DNA from 4 places in the Pseudomonas sp. S2_F07 genome. Region 1 is predicted to be linked to each of the others. Evidence: predicted binding sites of a transcription regulator. Region 1 holds the regulator's gene; each other region holds the start of a gene.
The links. Region 1 encodes FliA, which starts transcription of late flagellar genes. Its sites were predicted from a motif close to CTAAAGTTTNNNNNNNNNNNGCCGNTAA; they were not measured.

Region 1 (5,129 bases):
CATCACACCGCGTTTAACCGCGATGGAGCGCAGGACATTCGGGTCCATGCCTTTGCCGTCATCGGAGATCGACAGCAGGATGTGATCGCCCTCCTGCTCGGCCGCCAGGATGACCTTGCCGCCACGGGCCTTGCCCGAGGCTTCGCGCTCTTCCGGAGATTCGATGCCGTGGTCGACTGCGTTGCGCACCAAGTGGACCAACGGATCGGCCAGGGCCTCGACGAGGTTCTTGTCGAGGTCGGTTTCTTCACCGACCAGTTCCAGGTTGATCTCTTTCTTGAGCTGGCGAGCCAGGTCGCGGACCAGGCGCGGGAAGCGTCCGAAGACTTTCTTGATCGGTTGCATCCGGGTCTTCATGACCGCGGTTTGCAGGTCGGCGGTGACCACGTCGAGGTTCGACACGGCCTTGGACATGGCTTCGTCGCCGCTGTTGAGACCCAGGCGGACCAGGCGGTTACGCACCAGCACCAACTCGCCGACCATGTTCATGATCTCGTCGAGACGCGCGGTATCGACACGCACGGTGGTCTCGGCTTCGCTCGCCGGTTTTTCCGCAGCAGGCGCGGCCGGGGCGCGGGCAGCAGCCGGTGCGGCGGCGGCCACAGGGGCCGGTGTTTCGGCTTTTGGCTCAGGAGCCTTCGCCACGGGTTTCGGCGCGGCTGCCTTGGCGGCAGGTGCCACAACCGAGGCGTTGGCGCCGGTTGCCGTTCCAGCCGTTGCGCCCACTTCAGTGAACTTGCCTTTGCCGTGCAATTCGTCGAGCAGCGCTTCGAACTCGTGATCGGAAATCAGATCGCTGCCGGCCGCCACCGCGCTTGGTGCCGCAGGTGCAGGCACCGAAGCAATGGCCGACTCCAAAGCCTCGACAGCAAAGTTACCCTTGCCGTGCAGTTGGTCGAGCAGTGCTTCGAATTCGTCGTCAGTAATATCGGAACTGTCGCCAGCCGCTTTCGGCACTTCTGGCGCAGCGGTCGCCGGGACAACCGCGTCAACGGCGAACTGGCCTTTACCGTGCAGTTGATCGAGCAACGACTCGAACTCGGCATCGGTGATTTCGTCGCTGCCAGCGGCATTGCCGGCGGGCGCTGGAGCAACCGTCGGGGCCTCGGCCTGGGCCTTGACGGCGTTCAGCGAGTCCAGCAGTTGTTCGAATTCGGTGTCGGTGATGTCGTCGGAACCGGATTCGGCCACCGGTTCTTCAATCACCTCGGCGACGGGCGCAGGCGCCACTTCGTCAGCCGATTGCGGCTCGGCCAACCGGGCCAGCGCCGCGAGCAGTTGCGGTGTCGCGGCCGTGATCGGGCTGCGTTCGCGGACCTCGCTGAACATGCTGTTCACCGCGTCCAGGGCTTCGAGAACCACGTCCATCAGTTCCGAGTCGACGCGACGCTCACCCTTGCGCAGGATGTCGAACACGTTCTCGGCGATGTGGCAGCACTCCACCAGCTCGTTGAGCTGGAGGAAGCCGGCGCCCCCTTTTACAGTGTGAAAACCGCGAAAAATTGCATTGAGCAGATCCGCATCATCCGGACGGCTTTCCAGCTCGACCAGTTGCTCGGACAGTTGCTCTAGAATCTCGCCGGCCTCAACCAGGAAATCCTGAAGGATCTCTTCATCGGCGCCGAAGCTCATTAAGGGGGTGCTCCTACAGGTCTAAAAACCCAAAAAACCTAAAATTCTAAAACTCTAAAATCCCAGGCTGGATAACAAATCGTCCACATCGTCCTGACCGGACACAACGTCTTCTCTTTTATCGGCATGAATCTGCGGACCTTCACCCTGAGAGAGATGTTTTTGTGGATCTTTTTCAGCAAGCATCGCTTCACGGTCATGTTCGATGCCCGCAAAGCGGTCCACCTGGCTGGCCATCAGCACGAGCTTGAGCAGGTTGCTTTCGACTTCGGTGACCAACTGGGTCACACGCTTGATCACCTGGCCTGTGAGGTCCTGGTAATCCTGGGCGAGCAGGATGTCGTTGAGGTTGCCCGACACCGCGCGATTGTCCGTGCCGCTGCGCGTCAGGAAGCCGTCGACCCGCCGGGCCAGTTCACGAAACTCTTCGGCGCCGACTTCGCGACGCATGAAGCGCCCCCAGTCCGCGCTCAACACCTTGGCTTCATCGGCCAGGCCATTGACCAGCGGCGTGGCATTTTCCACCAGATCCATGGTGCGGTTGGCCGCCGCCTCGGTCAGCTTGACCACATACCCCAGGCGCTCGGTGGCGTCGGTGATCTGCGACACTTCTTCGGCTTGCGGCATGTGCGGGTCAATCTGGAAATTGACGATCGCGCTATGCAGCTCGCGAGTGAGCTTGCCCACTTCCTGATACAGGCCGCGGTCACGGGTCTGGTTGAGCTCATGGATCAATTGCACCGCGTCGCCGAACTTGCCTTTCTCAAGGCTCTCGACCAATTCGACGGCGTGTTTTTTCAGGGTCGATTCAAAATCGCCCAATGAAGTTTCGTTATTGCCCATAGCTCCCCCGTGGCGCACTCATCAACCGATGCGTTCGAAAATCTTCTCGATTTTTTCTTTCAACGCCTGGGCCGTGAAGGGCTTGACCACATAGCCGTTAACGCCGGCCTGGGCCGCTTCGATGATCTGCTCGCGCTTGGCTTCAGCGGTCACCATCAGCACCGGCAGGTGCTTGAGCTTTTCATCGGCACGCACGTGGCGCAGCAGATCGATACCGGTCATGCCAGGCATGTTCCAGTCCGTTACCAGAAAGTCGATGCTTCCGCTGTTGAGCACCGGAATGGCGGTAGTGCCATCGTCGGCCTCGACGGTGTTGGTGAACCCAAGGTCACGCAGCAGGTTCTTGATGATCCGCCGCATCGTTGAGAAGTCATCAACGATGAGGATTTTCATGTTCTTGTCCAATTCGACCTCCAAGCAGTCTTAAACGCGCCCAGCACCTGGACGCGCCATTTCAATCAATCCGGCAAAGCACTCAATGACTGTCTGGAGCACAACAGATCGCGACCGGCGCAGTTCAACACCACACCAGCCTCGTTCGCAGTGTCCCCACACTGCCTTCAGCGCGCTCGCCACTCCCCCAAACGCCCCCGCAAACGGGCCGCGCACTGGCTGTGTAACTGGCTGACCCGCGATTCGCTGACCCCCAGGACCTCACCGATTTCCTTGAGGTTCAACTCTTCGTCGTAGTACAGCGCCAACACCAGTCGCTCACGCTCCGGCAAATTGGCAATCGCATCCGCCAGCGCCGCCTGGAAGCGTTCATCCTCCAAGTCGCGTGACGGCTCGAGATGAGCACTCGCGCCATCCTCGTGCAGCCCTTCGTGTTCGCCGTCCTGCAACAGATCGTCGAAACTGAACAGCCGGCTGCCCAGGGTGTCGTTCAAAATCCCGTAGTAATCGTCGAGACTCAATTGGAGTTCGGCCGCAACTTCGTGATCTTTAGCGTCACGGCCGGTTTTCGCTTCAATCGAGCGAATGGCATCGCTGACCATGCGCGTATTGCGGTGAACCGAACGTGGCGCCCAGTCCCCCTTGCGCACTTCATCGAGCATGGCGCCGCGGATTCGAATGCCCGCGTACGTCTCGAAACTGGCGCCTTTGCTGGCGTCATATTTGGTCGACACTTCAAGCAGGCCGATCATCCCGGCCTGGATCAGGTCTTCGACCTGGACACTGGCCGGCAAACGCGCCAGCAAGTGGTAGGCAATGCGTTTAACCAGCGGCGCGTAACGCTCGATCAGCTCGTACTGCGCATCGCGTGCCGACTTCTTGTAGAGGTTGTAGCCGCTGGCTGTCATAGAACAGGTCCTGCTGTCTGCTGCACGAGCCGCTCGACGAAAAACTCCAAGTGTCCGCGCGGGTTGGCCGGCAGCGGCCAGGTATCGACCTTCTGCGCGATGGCCTTGAACGCCAGCGAGCACTTGGAACGCGGGAAGGCCTCGTAGACGGCGCGCTGCTTCTGCACGGCCTTGCGCACGCTTTCGTCGTAAGGCACCGCACCAACGTATTGTAGGGCGACGTCGAGGAAGCGATCCGTGACCTTGGTCAACTTGGCGAACAGGTTGCGTCCTTCCTGCGGGCTCTGGGCCATGTTGGCCAGGACGCGGAAGCGGTTCATGCCGTAGTCGCGGTTCAGCAACTTGATCAAGGCGTAGGCATCGGTGATCGAGGTCGGCTCGTCGCACACCACCAGCAGCACTTCCTGGGCTGCGCGGACGAAACTGACTACCGAGTCACCAATGCCCGCAGCGGTGTCGATCACCAGTACGTCGAGGTTGTCGCCAATATCACTGAAGGCCTGGATCAGGCCGGCGTGTTGCGCGGGGCTCAGATGCACCATGCTCTGAGTGCCGGATGCGGCCGGAACGATACGGATGCCGCCGGGTCCCTGCAGCAGTACATCGCGCAGTTCGCAGCGGCCTTCGATCACGTCGGCCAGGGTACGTTTGGGTGTCAGGCCCAGCAGAACGTCGACGTTCGCCAGTCCAAGGTCGGCGTCCAACAGCATGACGCGCCGGCCAAGCTCGGCCAAAGCCAGGGACAAGTTCACTGACACATTAGTTTTCCCGACGCCACCTTTGCCGCCGGTCACCGCGATCACCTGTACGGGATGCATGCTGCCCATGTTATTTCTTTACCTTGTCTTGCATAGACGGAGGCCACATTACTGGCTGCGCGTTCACAAACGGAACAATGCATGGCAGACCATCGATGTAGGTACAAAAACTGTTCATTTTTACCTCAGCCAACCTGCTTGGTCGGACTGTGGTAGATGTCAGCGAACATGTCAGCCATGGCTTCTTCGCTGGGTTCTTCCTGCATTTGTACGCTCACGGCGCGGCTGACCAACTGGTGACGACGCGGCAGATGCAAATCATCCGGGATCCGCGGGCCATCGGTCAGGTAAGCCACCGGCAGTTCATGACTGATGGCAAGGCTCAACACCTCGCCCAGACTTGCCGTTTCATCCAGTTTAGTCAGGATGCAGCCTGCGAGCCCACAACGCTTGTAACTGTGATAAGCGGCCGTTAGAACCTGTTTCTGGCTGGTGGTTGCCAGGACCAGATAATTTTTCGAGCGGATGCCGCGACCGGCCAGGCTTTCGAGCTGCATGCGCAGGGCCGGATCGCTGGCCTGAAGGCCCGCGGTAT
Region 2 (5,129 bases), 280 kb from region 1:
CCACGGCGCTTTGCTCTTCGGTCGCGGCGGCGATCTGGGTGGTCATGTCGGTGATGTTGGCCACCGCTTCACTGATCCCCACCAGTGCCTGGTCCGCTTCCAGTACCCGCGCCACGCCTTCTTCAGCTTGACGGTGCCCGGCCTCCATGGTTTGCACGGCCGTGCTGGCGGTTTGCTGGAGCTTGGCGATCAGCGCATGAATCTGCCCGGTGGACTCGCTGGTGCGTTGCGCCAGTTGACGGACTTCGTCGGCCACCACCGCAAAACCACGACCCATCTCGCCGGCACGGGCCGCTTCGATGGCGGCGTTCAGCGCCAGCAGGTTGGTCTGGTCGGCGATGCCTTTGATCACATCGACCACGCCGCCGATTTCGTTGCTGTCCTTGGCCAGTTGGGTCACGGTCACGCCGGTTTCACCGACCACCACCGACAGGCGCTGGATGGCTTCGCGGGTTTCCCCGGCGATGTCACGACCGCGACCGGTCAGGCGATTGGCTTCCTGGGTGGCGTCGGCGGTGCGTTGCACGTGGCTGGCGACTTCCTGGGTGGTGGCGGCCATCTGGTTGACCGCGGTGGCCACCTGTTCGGTTTCGACCCGTTGACGTTCCAGGCCGCTGGAGCTGTTGTGCGCCAGGGCGTCGGACTGTCTGGCCTGATCGGTCAGGTGTTCGGCCGTGTCCTGCAGACGCGTCAGGCAGGTTTTCAGGCGTGCTTCCTGGCTCAGGATGGACATTTCCAGGCGCGCCTGGGCGCCGCGACTGTCGGTGTACATCTGTGCGATCAACGGATCGGAGGTGGTTTGCTCGGCCAGGCGCAGCAAACGCTTGAGGCCTCGCTGTTGCCACTGGAGGCCCATCAGGCCCAGCGGCACCGAAAGACCGGCAGCCAGGGCAAACCCCCAATGGGAGTTCAGCGATGCACCGATCATGAAGCTCAATTGGCTGACCAGGATGAACGGCAGCCAGTCCTGCAGGATCGGCAGCCATTTATCCGAGGAGGGAATGGCCGACTTGCCCTGGTTGATGCGTTGGTAGAGCGCTTCGGCGCGGCGGATCTGTTCGGCGGTGGGCTTGACCCGTACCGACTCGTAACCGATCACCTGTTTGCCTTCGAAAACCGGTGTCACATAGGCGTTCACCCAGTAATGATCACCGGTCTTGCAGCGATTCTTGACAATGCCCATCCATGGCAAGCCTTGTTTCAGCGTGTCCCACATGTGGGCGAACACCGCGGCCGGGACGTCGGGGTGACGGACCAGATTGTGCGGTGCACGGATCAGTTCCTCTCGGGAAAACCCGCTGATCTCGACGAAAGCGTCGTTACAGTAGGTGATCATGCCCTTGGCATCGGTGGTGGAAATCAACCGTTGCTGAGCCGGGAAGGTCCGCTCGCGTTGTGTAATTGGCTGGTTGTTACGCATGGCTTTTTTAATCCGCAAGGCTTTCAAGTGCTATATCGGCGAAGCCGGCGGATTGTTGAGCTTATTTTTCGATAATCAGCGATGCGTCGCAAAATGACCCTTGCGTCAGCCGGCGAGCATCGGATAGGTGAACAGACCGAAATGCAGCAGGTTCAAGCCAAAGTGACTGGCAATGGCGGCGCCCAGCCCGCCGAACCGGTAGGCCAGGCCATAGCCGACCCCGGCCAGCGTTGCCAGCAATACCCACTGCCATCCTGCGCCGATATGGGCCAGGCCGAAGACCAATGACGCCAGCAGCAGGGCGAGAAGTTCACCGTAGGGCCGGTCTTTGAGGTGTCGGCTCAGGCCGCCCTGAATGTAGCCACGGAACAGCGCTTCTTCGACCAGCGTCACTAGCAGCAGATTGTTCAGCAACCACAGCCAGGCTTGATCCGGCCATTTCGGCGACCAGGCGATGACCCCCAACAAGAGCGCGCCGCCCAATGCCAGCATGGCGCTCAAGGTCAGGGCCAGTGCGGTGGCATACAGCGACAACCGAAGTGAACGGCGACCGACAATCCACGGACAAACCAGTAACAGCCAGAAGCCGATCAGCGGTTTGTCCAGGTTCAGGTGCATGGCGAATGACACGGCATCGTCGGTAAAACGCTGGGGATCGATAACGCGACCGTTATAGAAGCCGGGTAGCCAATGCGTCGCCAATGCCAGGGCCAGGACGATGAACAGGCCGTGGCCGAGGTAGCGGGCAAAAGGGATGTCGCGTTGGCGGACGGCGACACCTGCGACCAGCAACAGGAACACCGAAATTGCCGAGAGCCAGCCGAGATGGCCGTAGGTCAGCGCCAGGCCGTAGCCGAAGGAAAGCAGGGCCAGAAACGTCCATGGCAGGGCAATCATTTGAAGTCCTTAGAGATGAATAGCTTTTGTGGCGAGGGAGCTTGCTCCCGCTGGGCTGCGAAGCGGCCCCAATAACAATCAACCCGGTGTGCCAGATGAAATGCATCTGCAGGGCTGGCGACTGCTTCGCAGTCGAGCGGGAGCAAGCTCCCTCGCCACAGATGGGGGGTGTCCTGAGGGCTGCGATTATAAGCGCAGTCCAAATACAAACACCGCCCGAAGGCGGTGTTTGTGTCGGTCGTCCGTTACGAAGCGATCAACTGCCGCAACACGTAATGCAGAATCCCTCCGGACTTGAAGTACTCCACCTCATTGAGCGTATCGATGCGGCACAACACCTCGATCTTCTCGCTGCTGCCGTCTTCGCGGGTGATGACCAGCGTCAGGTTCATCCGTGGCGTCAGCTCGACGCCGGTCAAGCCGAGGATGTCCAGGGTCTCGCTGCCACCCAGGTTCAGGCTCTTGCGGTTCTGATCCAGCTTGAACTGCAATGGCAGCACGCCCATGCCCACCAGGTTGGAGCGGTGAATTCGTTCGAAGCTTTCGGCGACGACCGCTTTCACCCCTAGCAGGTTGGTGCCCTTGGCGGCCCAGTCGCGACTCGAGCCGGTGCCGTATTCCTGGCCGGCGATCACCACCAGTGGTGTACCTGAAGCCTGATAGCGCATGGCGGCGTCGTAGATCGACATTTTTTCGCCGGTGGGAATGTAGCGGGTGTTGCCGCCTTCCTCGCCGCCGAGCATTTCGTTGCGTATGCGGATATTGGCGAAGGTGCCGCGCATCATCACTTCATGGTTGCCACGCCGCGAGCCATAGGAGTTGAAGTCTCGCGGTTCCACGCCTTTGTCGCGCAGGTATTGCCCTGCCGGGCTGTCGACCTTGATGTTGCCAGCCGGGGAGATGTGGTCGGTGGTCACCGAGTCGCCCAGCAGTGCGAGGATCCCGGCGCCGCTGACATCCTTGACCACGGGCGGCGGGCCGCCGATGTCGTCGAAGAACGGCGGATGCTGGATGTAGGTCGAGTCGTCCTGCCAGACATAGGTCGCCGCCTGCGGAACCTTGATCGCCTGCCATTGCGCGTCACCGGCAAACACTTCGGCGTATTCCTTGTGGAACATGGCGGTGTTCACCTGATTCACGGCGTCGGCAATTTCCTTGCTGCTTGGCCAGATGTCCCGCAGGTAAACCGGGTTGCCATCCTTGTCATCGCCTAGCGGCTCGCGGGTGAGGTCGGTGCGCACCGTGCCGGCCAGCGCGTAGGCGACCACCAGCGGCGGGGAGGCCAGCCAGTTGGTTTTCACCAGCGGATGCACCCGGCCTTCGAAGTTGCGATTGCCCGAGAGTACGGAGGCCACGGTGAGGTCGGCTTGCTGGATGGCTTTCTCGATGGGCTCCGACAGCGGCCCGGAGTTGCCGATGCAGGTGGTGCAGCCATAGCCGACCAGGGCAAAGCCCAATTCATCGAGGTATTGGGTCAGGCCGGCCGCCTTATAGTAGTCGGTCACCACTTTCGAGCCGGGGGCCAGCGAGCTCTTCACCCAGGGTTTGCGTTTCAGGCCTTTTTCCACAGCCTTCTTCGCCACCAGCCCGGCCGCCATCATCACGCTGGGGTTGGAGGTGTTGGTGCAGGAGGTGATCGCGGCGATGACTACGGCGCCGTTTTTCAGGCGATAGGTCTGGCCTTCGTAGTCGTAATCCGCTTCGCCGGCCATATCGGCATTGCCGACGGCAACACCGCCACCGCCTTCGCTTTCCAGGCGGCCTTCTTCCTTGCTGGTGGGCTTGAATTGCAGGTCGGTGAAGTCGCTGAATGCTTGCGCGACGTTGGGCAGCGACACCCGGTCCTGTGGACGTTTTGGTCCGGCGAGGCTGGCTTCAACGCTGGCCATGTCCAGCGCCAGGCTGTCGGTGAAGGCGGGTTCCTGGCCGGGCAGGCGCCACAGGCCCTGGGCCTTGCTGTAGGCCTCCACCAGTTGCACCGATTCCAGGGGCCGGCCGGACAGGCGAAGGTATTCCAGCGTAATGTCGTCCACCGGGAAGAAACCGCAGGTGGCGCCGTATTCCGGGGCCATGTTGGCGATGGTCGCGCGGTCGGCCAGGGGCAGGTCGGCAAGGCCATCGCCGTAGAATTCGACGAATTTGCCCACCACGCCTTTCTTGCGCAGCATCTGGGTCACAGTCAGCACCAGGTCGGTGGCGGTGATGCCTTCCTTGAGTCTGCCGGTGAGTTTGAAACCGATGACTTCGGGAATCAGCATCGATACGGGTTGCCCGAGCATCGCCGCTTCCGCCTCGATACCGCCGACGCCCCAGCCAAGCACGCCGAGGCCGTTGATCATGGTGGTGTGGGAATCGGTGCCCACCAGGGTGTCGGGGAAGGCATAGGTGCGGCCGTCCTCGTCCTTGGTCCAGACGGTGCGGGCGAGGTATTCAAGATTCACCTGGTGGCAGATCCCGGTGCCCGGCGGCACTACGCTGAAATTGTCGAAGGCACTCTGGCCCCAGCGCAGGAACGCATAACGTTCGCCATTGCGTTGCATTTCAATGTCGACGTTCTGCTCGAAGGCGCTGCTGCTGGCGAACTTGTCGACCATCACCGAGTGGTCGATCACCAGGTCCACCGGCGACAGCGGGTTGATCCGCTGCGGATTGCCGCCGGCCTTGGCCATCGCCGCACGCATGGCGGCCAGGTCGACCACCGCCGGTACACCGGTGAAGTCCTGCATCAGCACCCGCGCCGGGCGGTACTGGATTTCGCGGTCGGAGCGACGCTCCTTGAGCCACGCGGCCAGTGCCTTGAGGTCGGCGCCGG
Region 3 (5,129 bases), 870 kb from region 1:
ATACGTGCCGGCACCGGCGGCCGTCGATGATTTCGATCTGCGCAACCAACTCGAACTGTTGTTGACCCGGGTCAGCGTCAAAAGCGGCAGGTCGCGGGTTTTCGGGGAGGCCGATGAGGATGTGATCAACCTGGTCGCCCTGCTTTTCGAATGCATGCTCGATGATCGCAACCTGCCGGACTCCCTCAAGGCACTGGTCGGCCGATTGCAGATTCCACTGGTCAAGGTGGCGCTGCTCGACAAGAGCTTCTTCAGCCGCAGCAGTCATCCGGCGCGACGTCTGCTCAACGAAATCGCCAACGCGGCCATGGGGTGGGGAGTCTGTGACGATCATGACCGTGACAGCCTGTACGTACGCATCGACCAGGTCGTACAGCGCCTGTTGAATGACTTTGTCGATGACCCGGCGATATTTTCCGAATTGCTGGCTGATTTTCTCGCGGTTACCCAGGACGAGCGAAGCCGCACCGACCTGGCCCCGGAGCTGCGCAACGGCGTGGCGCGAATGCTTGACGATACCTTGCTGTTCGAGCGTGCACTGGAGTCGGTGATCGGCAACCTAAAGCGTCTCAATCGCGGCAAGTGATCGCGCCCCGGGGGATTATCGCGGCATACTGTGCCAATACTGTCGACATTGAAGGAATCGGTATGCAGTTGGACCCCGCGAGCGGTTGGATTCAGGGTGCGCATGTCTGCCCCTCACCCAACTTCAATGCGCGCCCCACAGGCGAAATTTCCCTGCTGGTGATCCATAACATCAGCCTGCCGCCGGCGCAGTTCGCCACCGGCAAGGTGCAGGAGTTTTTCCAGAATCGTCTGGATGTCACCGAACACCCCTATTTTGAAGGGATCGCGGATTTGCGGGTGTCGGCGCACTTTCTGATCGAGCGAGACGGTACTGTCACCCAGTTTGTTTCGTGCCTTGAGCGTGCGTGGCATGCGGGTGTCTCGTGCTTCGAGGGGCGGGAAACCTGTAACGATTTTTCCGTGGGCATCGAGCTCGAAGGCACGGATGATCTGCCGTTCACCGACGCGCAATACAGCGCGTTGACAGCCCTGACCCGCCAGTTGCAACAGGCGTTCACGGCAATCACCACAGAGCGCATCTGCGGGCACAGTGACATTGCACCGGGGCGCAAAACCGATCCAGGGCCGGCGTTCGACTGGGCACGCTATCGTGCCGCCCTGGCACAAGAGGAAGGACGATGAGTTTTCTGGTGTTGCTGTTGGCGGTGTGGATCGAGAAGTTCTCGGCCCTGCGCCATCGGGTTCAGCGTGATAATGGCTGGACACACGAGCTGAACAAGCTTGAAGCCAGCCCGCGACTTTCGAACCGACCATGGCTGGTGCTGGCGGCACTGGTCTTGTTGCCGGTGGCGTTGCTGGCTTTGCTGCTGGTTGTCATCGAGCCGGTGGCCTATGGGTTGTTGGCGTTGCCAATTCATTTGCTGGTGGTGATCTACAGCCTGGGGCGCGGTGATCTGCTGGGCGATCTCGGGCCGTTCCGCGATGCCTGGCGTCGGGAGGACCTGCAAGCGGCGGCCCATGTCGCCAAGCGCGACCTGGATATCTGCGCAGACAATGGTGAACAGCTACTGGAACAGGTCGAAGGGCATTTGCTGTGGGAGGCCTACCAGAGCTTTTTCGCGGTGATTTTCTGGTACTTCCTGTTGGGTCCGGTCGCGGCGCTGAGTTATCGCCTGCTGGCGCTGGCCGAAGAGCACGGGAAAAACCCGGCGGTGGTCGAGCGCGCCGGGCAACTGCGTCACGCCTTCGACTGGTTGCCGGTGCGCCTTCTGGCGGCGAGCCTGGCGTTGGTCGGCAATTTTGTCGCGGTCAGTCGGGTCATGCTGCATGAGCTGCTGAACTGGAATATCAGCGCCGCGCAATTGATCGTGAAAGTCGGGCTGGTGGCCGGTGAAATTCCGGCGCCGGTGGCTGGCGTGGAAGGTATCAACAATCTGGACCGTATCTGGGCGCTGCTGCTACGTGCGGCGGTGCTCTGGTATGCCGGGTTTGCGTTGTGGACGGTCCTGCATTAGTCCAGCAGTCAGAGCCATTGTGGCGAGGGAGCTTGCTCCCGCTGGGCGACGCAGTCGCCCCCCATTCAATTCAACAACGACTGCTGCGCAGCCGGACGGGAGCAAGCTCCCTCGCCACAGGGGCGATTACTTGGTCGTAGGGCTTCGCGCTGTCGTTAACCTTAAGTTACAAAACCTCCTGCCGATTTAAGTTATACAGAGATAGCGTCGAATAGTGGCTATCTGCCGTCTGTCTGCGCCTGCCAATAAAAAAAATAAGAAACTGAAGGGAGACATCCAGTGAAGAGCTTGCTCTATCCCGCTGTCGCACTGATGAACCGCCTGAGCTTCGGCATGAAGTTCAGCCTGATCAGCGTACTGTTCCTGGTGCCGATGCTGGTGACCAACTTCTATCTGGTGCGTGACTCCTACCGCGAATTCCAGGGCACGCGCATCGAACTGCAAAGTCTCGACCTGTTGGGCAGCAGCCTGGCGTTGCGGCGTGATCTGGAAACCCTGAACAACCTGGTGCAGATCAATGTCAGCCTCGGCCAATCCGGCAAGGCCGGCAATGTCGAATCGAAGATCAGCGCCCTTGAGCAGAGTATTCTGACTCGCCTGCAAGGGCTGGCGGCGATGACCAGCGACCCGGAGCAGGTCGCGGTGTTTGATGGCAAACGCGATGAAATGATCGCCGCGTTCAAGGCCCAGCAAACGGAAAACTCCCTGCAAAGCAAAAGTGCCCTGATCGGCAAGCTGGTGGGCAGCGCGCAGATTTTCAGCCAGCTCATCACCAGTCAGTCCGGCCTCAGTCGCGACAACCAGAGCGACATGCGCCAGTTGAGTGAGCTCGTCACCCTCGTCACGCCACGAGTCACCCAGCTCCTGGGCGAAGGTCGGGCAATGGGGTCTTACTCGTTGGGGCAGGGGTTCATCAACTCGGCTTCGAGTACCCGTTTCGATGAGTTGCTGGCGCAGATTGAAAAGCTCCAGGCCGAGTATGGCCTGAAGTTGCAGGATGCCCTGGGTTCCAGCAAAGCCGCACGCGATAACCTGGCCGCTCAGGCCGATAGCAGCCGGGCATCCTTGAAGAAAGCCAGCGAGCTGTTCGAAGAACAAGTGGTCATGGCCGATACCCTCGACGCGCCGTGGCAGGGTTTTTACGATCAGGTCAGCGCCCTGATGGACCAGACCTACCAACTCAACGAAGCCACCCTGAAGTATCTGGGCCCGCAGTTGCAGCAACGCCTGGAGCAGAACCGCACGCACATGGTCTTGCAGGCCGTGGCGCTGTCAGTCGTGTTTGTGTTGATCTTTTATCTCTACGGCGCGTTCTACGTCTCGACCCGCACCACGCTCAAGCGCCTGGGCGCGGTGATGGACAAGGTGGCGGCCGGCGATATGACCGTGACCTTCAGCGCCCATAGCCGTGATGAGCTGGGGGAGTTGGGCGAGGTGTTCAACGGCACCGTGAAAAAAATCCATGACCTGATCGAGCGGGTGGGGCAGACCGTCAGTGAAGTCGAGCGTCAGGCCGGGCAAGTGGAAAGCGTTTCCGCGCAAAGCAACCAGGCCGTCGCCGGGCAGCGCACGCAGATCGAACAAGTGGCCACGGCCATGAACCAGATGTCGGCCACATCCCAGGAGGTCGCGCGCAGTGCCGCCGCGGCGGTGAGCAGTGCCCACAGTGTCAACGATGAAACCATCAGTGGCCGCGGCCTGGTGGAGTCGCAACAAGGCAGCATTGCCGCGCTGGCCAACGAGATCGATCAATCGGTACTGGTGATCAACCAACTGGCCAGCGACAGCCAGTCCATCAGCCGCGTGCTCGAAGTGATCAAGAGTATCGCCGAGCAGACCAACCTGCTGGCGCTCAATGCCGCCATCGAGGCGGCACGGGCCGGCGAGCAGGGGCGTGGTTTCGCAGTGGTAGCCGATGAAGTCCGGACCCTGGCCAAACGAACCCAGCAATCGACCGAAGAAATCGAGCAGATGATCGCCAGGCTCCATGGCGGTGTCGGCGCGGCGGTCAAGGCCATGGGCACCAGCCATGAAATGGCCAGCGGCACGGTCGGGCAGTCGGAGAAGGTCCAGCGGGCGCTGGAAAACATCCTGGGCGCGGTCGGCATGATCGTCGACCAGAACCAGCAGATTGCCGCGGCCGTGGAGCAGCAAACCGCCGTGGCCCACGACATCGACCAGAACATCGTCGAGATCAATCGCGCCGGCGAGCGTACCGCTGAAGGCGCACATCAGACCGAAGATGCCAGCCGGGCGTTGTCGGCCCAGGTCGTGGAGTTGAAGCAGTTGATCAGCGCATTCCGGGTCTGAAATTCTCCTCGGTACCCTGTGGGAGCGGGCTTGCTCCGGGCGGCGATCCAATGAAAGCGATCTTTCAGTCACATTGATGTTGAATGTGCCGCCGTCTTCGCGGGCAAGCCCGCTCCCACAGTTGGCGGGTGCTGGCAGTCATGACCAGTTAAACAACTCGCAGGCATTGGCCGTACTGGCCGCGGCCAATTGCTCGGGGCTGATTGCCATGATGTCGGCCAGTGCCGCGCAGATCGCTGGCAGGTGTGCGGGGCTGTTGCGCTGGCCGGGGAACATGGCAGGGGCCATGTCCGGCGAGTCGGTTTCCAGCACCACAGAATCCAGTGGCAGCTCGGCGAGCACGCGGTGCATGCGCAGCGCCTGCGGCCAGGTCGCGGCACCGCCGAGGCCCAGTTTGAAGCCAAGCTTGATGTATTCCCGGGCTTCTTCCTTGCTGCCGGCAAAGGCGTGGATGATGCCGGCCCGTTTCAGGCGAAACCGTTTGAGCGTGGCAATCACCGCCGCATGGCTACGCCGCACATGGATCAAGGCCGGAAGGTCGAAATCCGCCGCCAATTGCAATTGCGCCTCGAACAACGCCTGCTGGCCGTCGCGGTCCAGGGTTTCGATGAAGTAGTCCAGGCCGATCTCGCCGACCGCACACAGTTGCCGATGGCCGGCCAGGCGAGTCAGCCAGTCGCCGAGTTCGCTCAGGTGTTCCGGTTGATGATCGTCCAGGTACACCGGGTGCAATCCGAACGCGGCGTGCAGGTCGGGGTCACTCTGCACCAACTCCCA
Region 4 (5,129 bases), 2.9 Mb from region 1:
ACTTCGGCAGCCGTCTCTCTACCCTTCCTTGATCAGGAGGAAAGAGAACTCTACGTCTGGTTCCTGATCAGCTTTCCGTTCTATTTAATTTTACTTTTTTTCGCGACACTCAACTTCAACTATAAATCACTTTATGCGCCTTCCGATTTTGAAAAGGGCAAGCACTTCATGAAGGTCATGGATGATGTTGGGCGTTCGGAAAAGAAAGCCTCCGCAAAGCCATCTGAAAACCCCGCACTGGAGACGTCAACGAATGACTGCCAGTCAACCCGAACGCCCTGTGGCGCACAGGACCCGCCAACCGGGATCGGTCTGCAAACCACCGTATCCGTCCAGCATCACCTTCAGCTGCCGGAACAGGTAAAAGACCTCTACATCGTCGATGTACGCTGGATGAACAGAGAGGTCGAGTTTGGAGCGCTGCTGGAAAAAATCCAGAGGCCACGGGAAAAGGCGGCGTATGTGATTGTGTTTGTCACTTGTGCCGTTTCGGAGAAATTACTGAAAGCCGGTGCGCATGAACATTCAAGGCAGGCCAGCAAGCGCAGTGACGCCTTTTATGTGACCTACAATCCAGACTCGCACAGGCTGTCGGTCATTGATCAGGCCGAGCAACCGGCGAACAACAACGTTTAGTACAGGTCAGGCCATTGAGCAGGAGAAAAACAGGAAATCATCATCGGATACGAAAACACCCGACAACGCAGTAACTGGCGTCACACCCCGTTTTCAGGTACCTGACCTCGTCGAGGACGAGGCCAGGTAACCATCACGATTTCAAAGGTCTCAGAACAGCTTCCGGCCTTTGTTCGCCGCAATGCGCATGCGCAGGGCGTTGAGCTTGATGAAGCCCGCTGCATCCGCCTGGTTGTACGCGCCGCCATCTTCTTCGAAGGTCGCGATATTGGCGTCGAACAGCGAGTCGTCGGACTTGCGGCCAGTGACGATCACATTACCCTTGTACAGCTTCAGGCGCACAACGCCGTTCACGTTGACCTGGGACGCATCGATCATCTGTTGCAGCATCAGACGCTCAGGGCTCCACCAGTAGCCGGTGTAGATCAGGCTGGCGTACTTGGGCATCAGCTCGTCTTTGAGGTGAGCCACTTCGCGGTCCAGGGTGATCGATTCGATCGCACGGTGGGCACGCAGCATGATGGTACCGCCAGGGGTTTCGTAGCAGCCACGGGACTTCATGCCCACGTAGCGGTTCTCGACGATGTCGAGACGGCCGATACCGTGCTCACCACCGATACGGTTCAGGGTCGCCAGCACGGTGGCCGGAGTCATTTCGACGCCGTCCAGCGCGACGATGTCGCCGTTGCGGTAGGTCAGTTCCAGGTACTGCGGCTTGTCTGGAGCGTTTTCCGGAGAAACGGTCCAACGCCACATGTCTTCTTCGTGCTCGGTCCAGGTGTCTTCCAGCACGCCGCCCTCATAGGAGATGTGCAGCAGGTTGGCATCCATGGAGTAAGGGGACTTCTTCTTGCCGTGGCGCTCGATCGGGATCGCGTGCTTATCGGCATAGTCCATCAGCTTTTCACGGGACAGCAGGTCCCATTCGCGCCACGGAGCGATCACTTTCACACCTGGCTTCAAGGCGTACGCACCGAGTTCGAAACGAACCTGGTCGTTACCCTTGCCGGTGGCGCCATGGGAAATGGCGTCTGCACCGGTTTCGTTGGCGATTTCGATCAGGCGCTTGGCGATCAGCGGACGAGCGATGGAAGTACCCAGCAGGTACTCGCCTTCGTAAACGGTGTTGGCGCGGAACATCGGGAAAACGAAATCGCGCACGAACTCTTCGCGCAAGTCGTCGATGTAGATCTCTTTGACGCCCATGGCCTGAGCCTTGGCGCGTGCAGGTTCGACCTCTTCGCCCTGCCCCAGGTCAGCGGTGAAGGTCACCACTTCACAGTTATAAGTATCCTGCAGCCACTTGAGGATCACCGAAGTGTCCAGGCCGCCGGAATACGCCAGAACGACCTTGTTTACGTCCGCCATGCCATCACTCCACGGGGTTCTACGGAAAGCCGGGAAGTCTACCGCTCATGCAGAATAATTTACAGTGGCGCGACAGCTTATGACGACGAAGCGACAGATTATGTCGAGAGGGCGACGATGACCAAAGAGTCAGGAAGTTGCCGATGTGGCCGCTTTCGTCGCTTGCGGGGCGACTTGTTCCACGGGTGCTCCGCGCTCCAGGCGTACCGCTACTCGACGGTTCTTCGCACGGTTGATGTTGTTGGTGTTAGGCGCCACCGGATAACGCTCGCCATGGAAACGCAGGGTGATTTGCGACTCCTGGATGCCGTTGGCCTTGAAGAACTCCATCACTGCCAGGGCTCGGCGCCGCGACAGGTCGCGATTGGTCAGGCGGTTGCCGCTGTTGTCGGAGTGCCCGTCGAGTTCAATATGATAGACCGTCGGATCGGCCTTCATGTACTCCAGCATCACCTGCAGTTTGGCTTTTGCGGCGCTGTCGAGTTCGATTCCGCCGCCGGGGAAGCCGATTTCGGATTGCTTCACCTGTTCGAAATTCTGTGGCAACAGTTTCGCCACACAACCCTGGTAGTCGGCAAACGCTTGGGTGAACCTGACCGGTAACAAGCGTACTTCCGACACCCGCCCATCCCCCGAAGAATGTCGAACCACCGGGCTGCGACCGTCCATCAGGCCACTGATCAGACGCCCGGCCTGAACCTGTGAGCTGTTGAACAATATGTTGCCACTGCCGATTCTCACCGTGCCCAGGTTGATATCGTCACGGCCCGGCTGCCACGGCGCGGCAGCGGCCAGCAAGGTCGCCGAACCACCGCCGATCATCGGGTTGTAGGCTTTCAGACGAAACGTCGCCTGCTCGCCGGCACGACGCACGAACTCGCCAGAGCCGAAGTCGGTAACCGGCTGAGTCAGGCGGCATTCGAACTTGTCGCCTTCGACCGTCCACTCAATGTTCTCCAGACGTGTCTGGAAAGTGAGCGCCATCGCCGGAAGGCTGGCAAACACACTGAGCAAGGCTAAATAACGCTGGCGCACGGGAGGCTCCACTGGTTTCTACAACAAAAAGACCGACACACACATGTTTACGGCATACCTGTTGGATATCGGAAGCTTCCTGCAAAACTTGATAGCGAGTGCCTGCAAGAGTCTTTTCCGGTAGCATTCCCTTGAGTTTGACCCGCCTGGAATCCCCTCATGTCCGACCGCCTGACCCTGCTGCGTCCCGACGACTGGCATATTCATCTTCGCGATGGTGCCGTGTTGACCAATACCGTCGCGGATGTCGCGCGCACCTTTGGCCGCGCCATCATCATGCCCAACCTGGTTCCACCGGTGCGCAATGCGGCCGAAGCCGACGGCTATCGCCAGCGGATTCTCGCTGCCCGCCCGGCCGGCAGCCTGTTCGAGCCACTGATGGTCCTGTACCTGACCGACCGCACCCAGCCCGAAGAAATTCGCGAGGCCAAGGCCAGCGGATTCATTCACGCCGCCAAGTTGTACCCGGCCGGCGCGACCACCAACTCGGATTCTGGCGTCACCAGCATCGACAAGATCTTCCCTGCACTTGAGGCCATGGCCGAAGTCGGGATGCCGCTGTTGATCCACGGTGAGGTCACCCGGGGCGATGTCGACGTGTTCGACCGCGAAAAAATCTTCATCGACGAGCACATGCGTCGCGTGGTCGAGCGTTTCCCGGCCCTCAAAGTGGTCTTCGAACACATCACCACCGCCGATGCCGTGCAGTTCGTCAACTCGGCTTCGGCCAACGTGGGCGCGACCATTACCGCGCATCACCTGTTGTACAACCGCAACCACATGCTAGTGGGCGGGATCCGGCCGCACTTCTATTGCCTGCCGATCCTCAAGCGCAATACCCACCAGGAAGCCCTGCTCGACGCGGCCACCAGCGGCAGCGAGAAGTTCTTCCTCGGCACCGACTCGGCCCCCCACGCCCAGCACGCCAAGGAAGCGGCCTGCGGTTGCGCCGGTTGCTACACCGCCTATGCGGCCATCGAGATGTATGCCGAAGCCTTCGAACAGCGCAATGCGCTGGACAAGCTCGAGGCCTTTGCCAGCCTCAATGGCCCTCGGTTCTATGGCCTGCCGGCCAACACCGATCGCATCACCCTGGTCCGCGAAGAGTGGACCGCCCCGACCAGCCTGCCATTTGGCGAGCTGACCGTTATCCCGCTGCGCGCCGGTGAAAAACTGCGCTGGCGCCTGCTGGAGGAACACGCGTGAGTGAAGACCATTTCGACGACGAACTGGAAGGCAATGGCGGCGGAGGCGGCCCGCGTCATCCAATGGCGGCCAGGTTCCGTGGTTACCTGCCGGTAGTCGTCGACGTAGAAACCGGTGGCTTCAATTCGGCTACCGACGCCCTGCTGGAGATCGCCGCGACCACCATCGCCATGGATGAAAAGGGTTTTGTTTACCCCGATCACACCTACTTCTTCCGTGTCGAGCCGTTCGAAGGCGCGAACATCGAAGCGGCGGCCCTGGAGTTCACCGGGATCAAGCTCGATCACCCGCTACGCATGGCCGTGAGTGAAGAGTCTGCCCTGAACGATATCTTCCGCGGCGTGCGCAAGGCCCTCAAGGCCAATGGCTGCAAACGGGCGATCCTGGTCGGGCATAACAGCAGCTTCGACCTGGGCTTCCTCAATGCGGCGGTTGCGCGGCTGGACATGAAGCGCAATCCATTCCATCCGTTCTCCAGTTTCGATACCGCAACGCTCGCCGGCCTCGCTTACGGCCAGACCGTGCTGGCCAAGGCTTGCCAGGCAGCAGACATCGACTTCGACGGTCGCGAGGCTCACTCGGCTCGCTATGACACCGAGAAGACGGCAGAGCTGTTCTGCGGCATCGTCAATCGCTGGAAACAGATGGGTGGCTGGGAAGACTTCGACGATTGATGTGTTGCAGGAGCGAGCTTGCTCGCTCCTGCACAGTCCCGGCGTTATCCCGCCCATAAAAAAAACCGGCCTCGATGGCCGGTTTTTTTGTACCTGCTTTTTATAGCTGGAGCGTGCGCCTTACAGAGCGGCAGCGTGCTCGGTCAGGTAAGCGGCAACGCCTTCTGGCGAAGCGTTCATGCCTTTGTCGCCTTTTTTCCAGTTGGCAGG

Region 2: AB4O40_RS26755 (methyl-accepting chemotaxis protein) is a predicted target of FliA. The motif match lies at 1,453-1,480, and genes of this name have one in related genera.
Region 3: AB4O40_RS21480 (methyl-accepting chemotaxis protein) is a predicted target of FliA. The motif match lies at 2,203-2,230, and genes of this name have one in related genera.
Region 4: AB4O40_RS11935 (flagellar protein MotY) is a predicted target of FliA. The motif match lies at 3,105-3,132, and genes of this name have one in related genera.

The regions. Positions count from the first base shown of each region.
Region 1 covers NZ_CP162758.1:5,607,495-5,612,623, reverse strand. The annotation lists gene AB4O40_RS25435 (chemotaxis protein CheA) at 1-1,632, opposite strand, end outside; gene AB4O40_RS25430 (protein phosphatase CheZ) at 1,687-2,475, opposite strand; gene AB4O40_RS25425 (chemotaxis response regulator CheY) at 2,497-2,868, opposite strand; gene fliA (RNA polymerase sigma factor FliA) at 3,036-3,776, opposite strand; gene fleN (flagellar synthesis regulator FleN) at 3,773-4,603, opposite strand; gene flhF (flagellar biosynthesis protein FlhF) at 4,720-5,129, opposite strand, start outside.
Region 2 covers NZ_CP162758.1:5,884,748-5,889,876, forward strand. The annotation lists gene AB4O40_RS26755 (methyl-accepting chemotaxis protein) at 1-1,420, opposite strand, end outside; gene AB4O40_RS26760 (CPBP family intramembrane glutamic endopeptidase) at 1,526-2,317, opposite strand; gene acnA (aconitate hydratase AcnA) at 2,563-5,129, opposite strand, start outside.
Region 3 covers NZ_CP162758.1:4,742,282-4,747,410, forward strand. The annotation lists partial or broken gene AB4O40_RS21465 (DUF1631 family protein) at 1-475, shown strand, start outside; gene ampD (1,6-anhydro-N-acetylmuramyl-L-alanine amidase AmpD) at 649-1,209, shown strand; gene ampE (regulatory signaling modulator protein AmpE) at 1,206-2,042, shown strand; gene AB4O40_RS21480 (methyl-accepting chemotaxis protein) at 2,322-4,352, shown strand; gene AB4O40_RS21485 (TatD family hydrolase) at 4,491-5,129, opposite strand, start outside.
Region 4 covers NZ_CP162758.1:2,668,815-2,673,943, forward strand. The annotation lists gene AB4O40_RS11925 (hypothetical protein) at 1-636, shown strand, start outside; gene AB4O40_RS11930 (argininosuccinate synthase) at 787-2,004, opposite strand; gene AB4O40_RS11935 (flagellar protein MotY) at 2,134-3,039, opposite strand; gene pyrC (dihydroorotase) at 3,199-4,245, shown strand; gene rnt (ribonuclease T) at 4,242-4,919, shown strand; gene AB4O40_RS11950 (peroxiredoxin) at 5,040-5,129, opposite strand, start outside.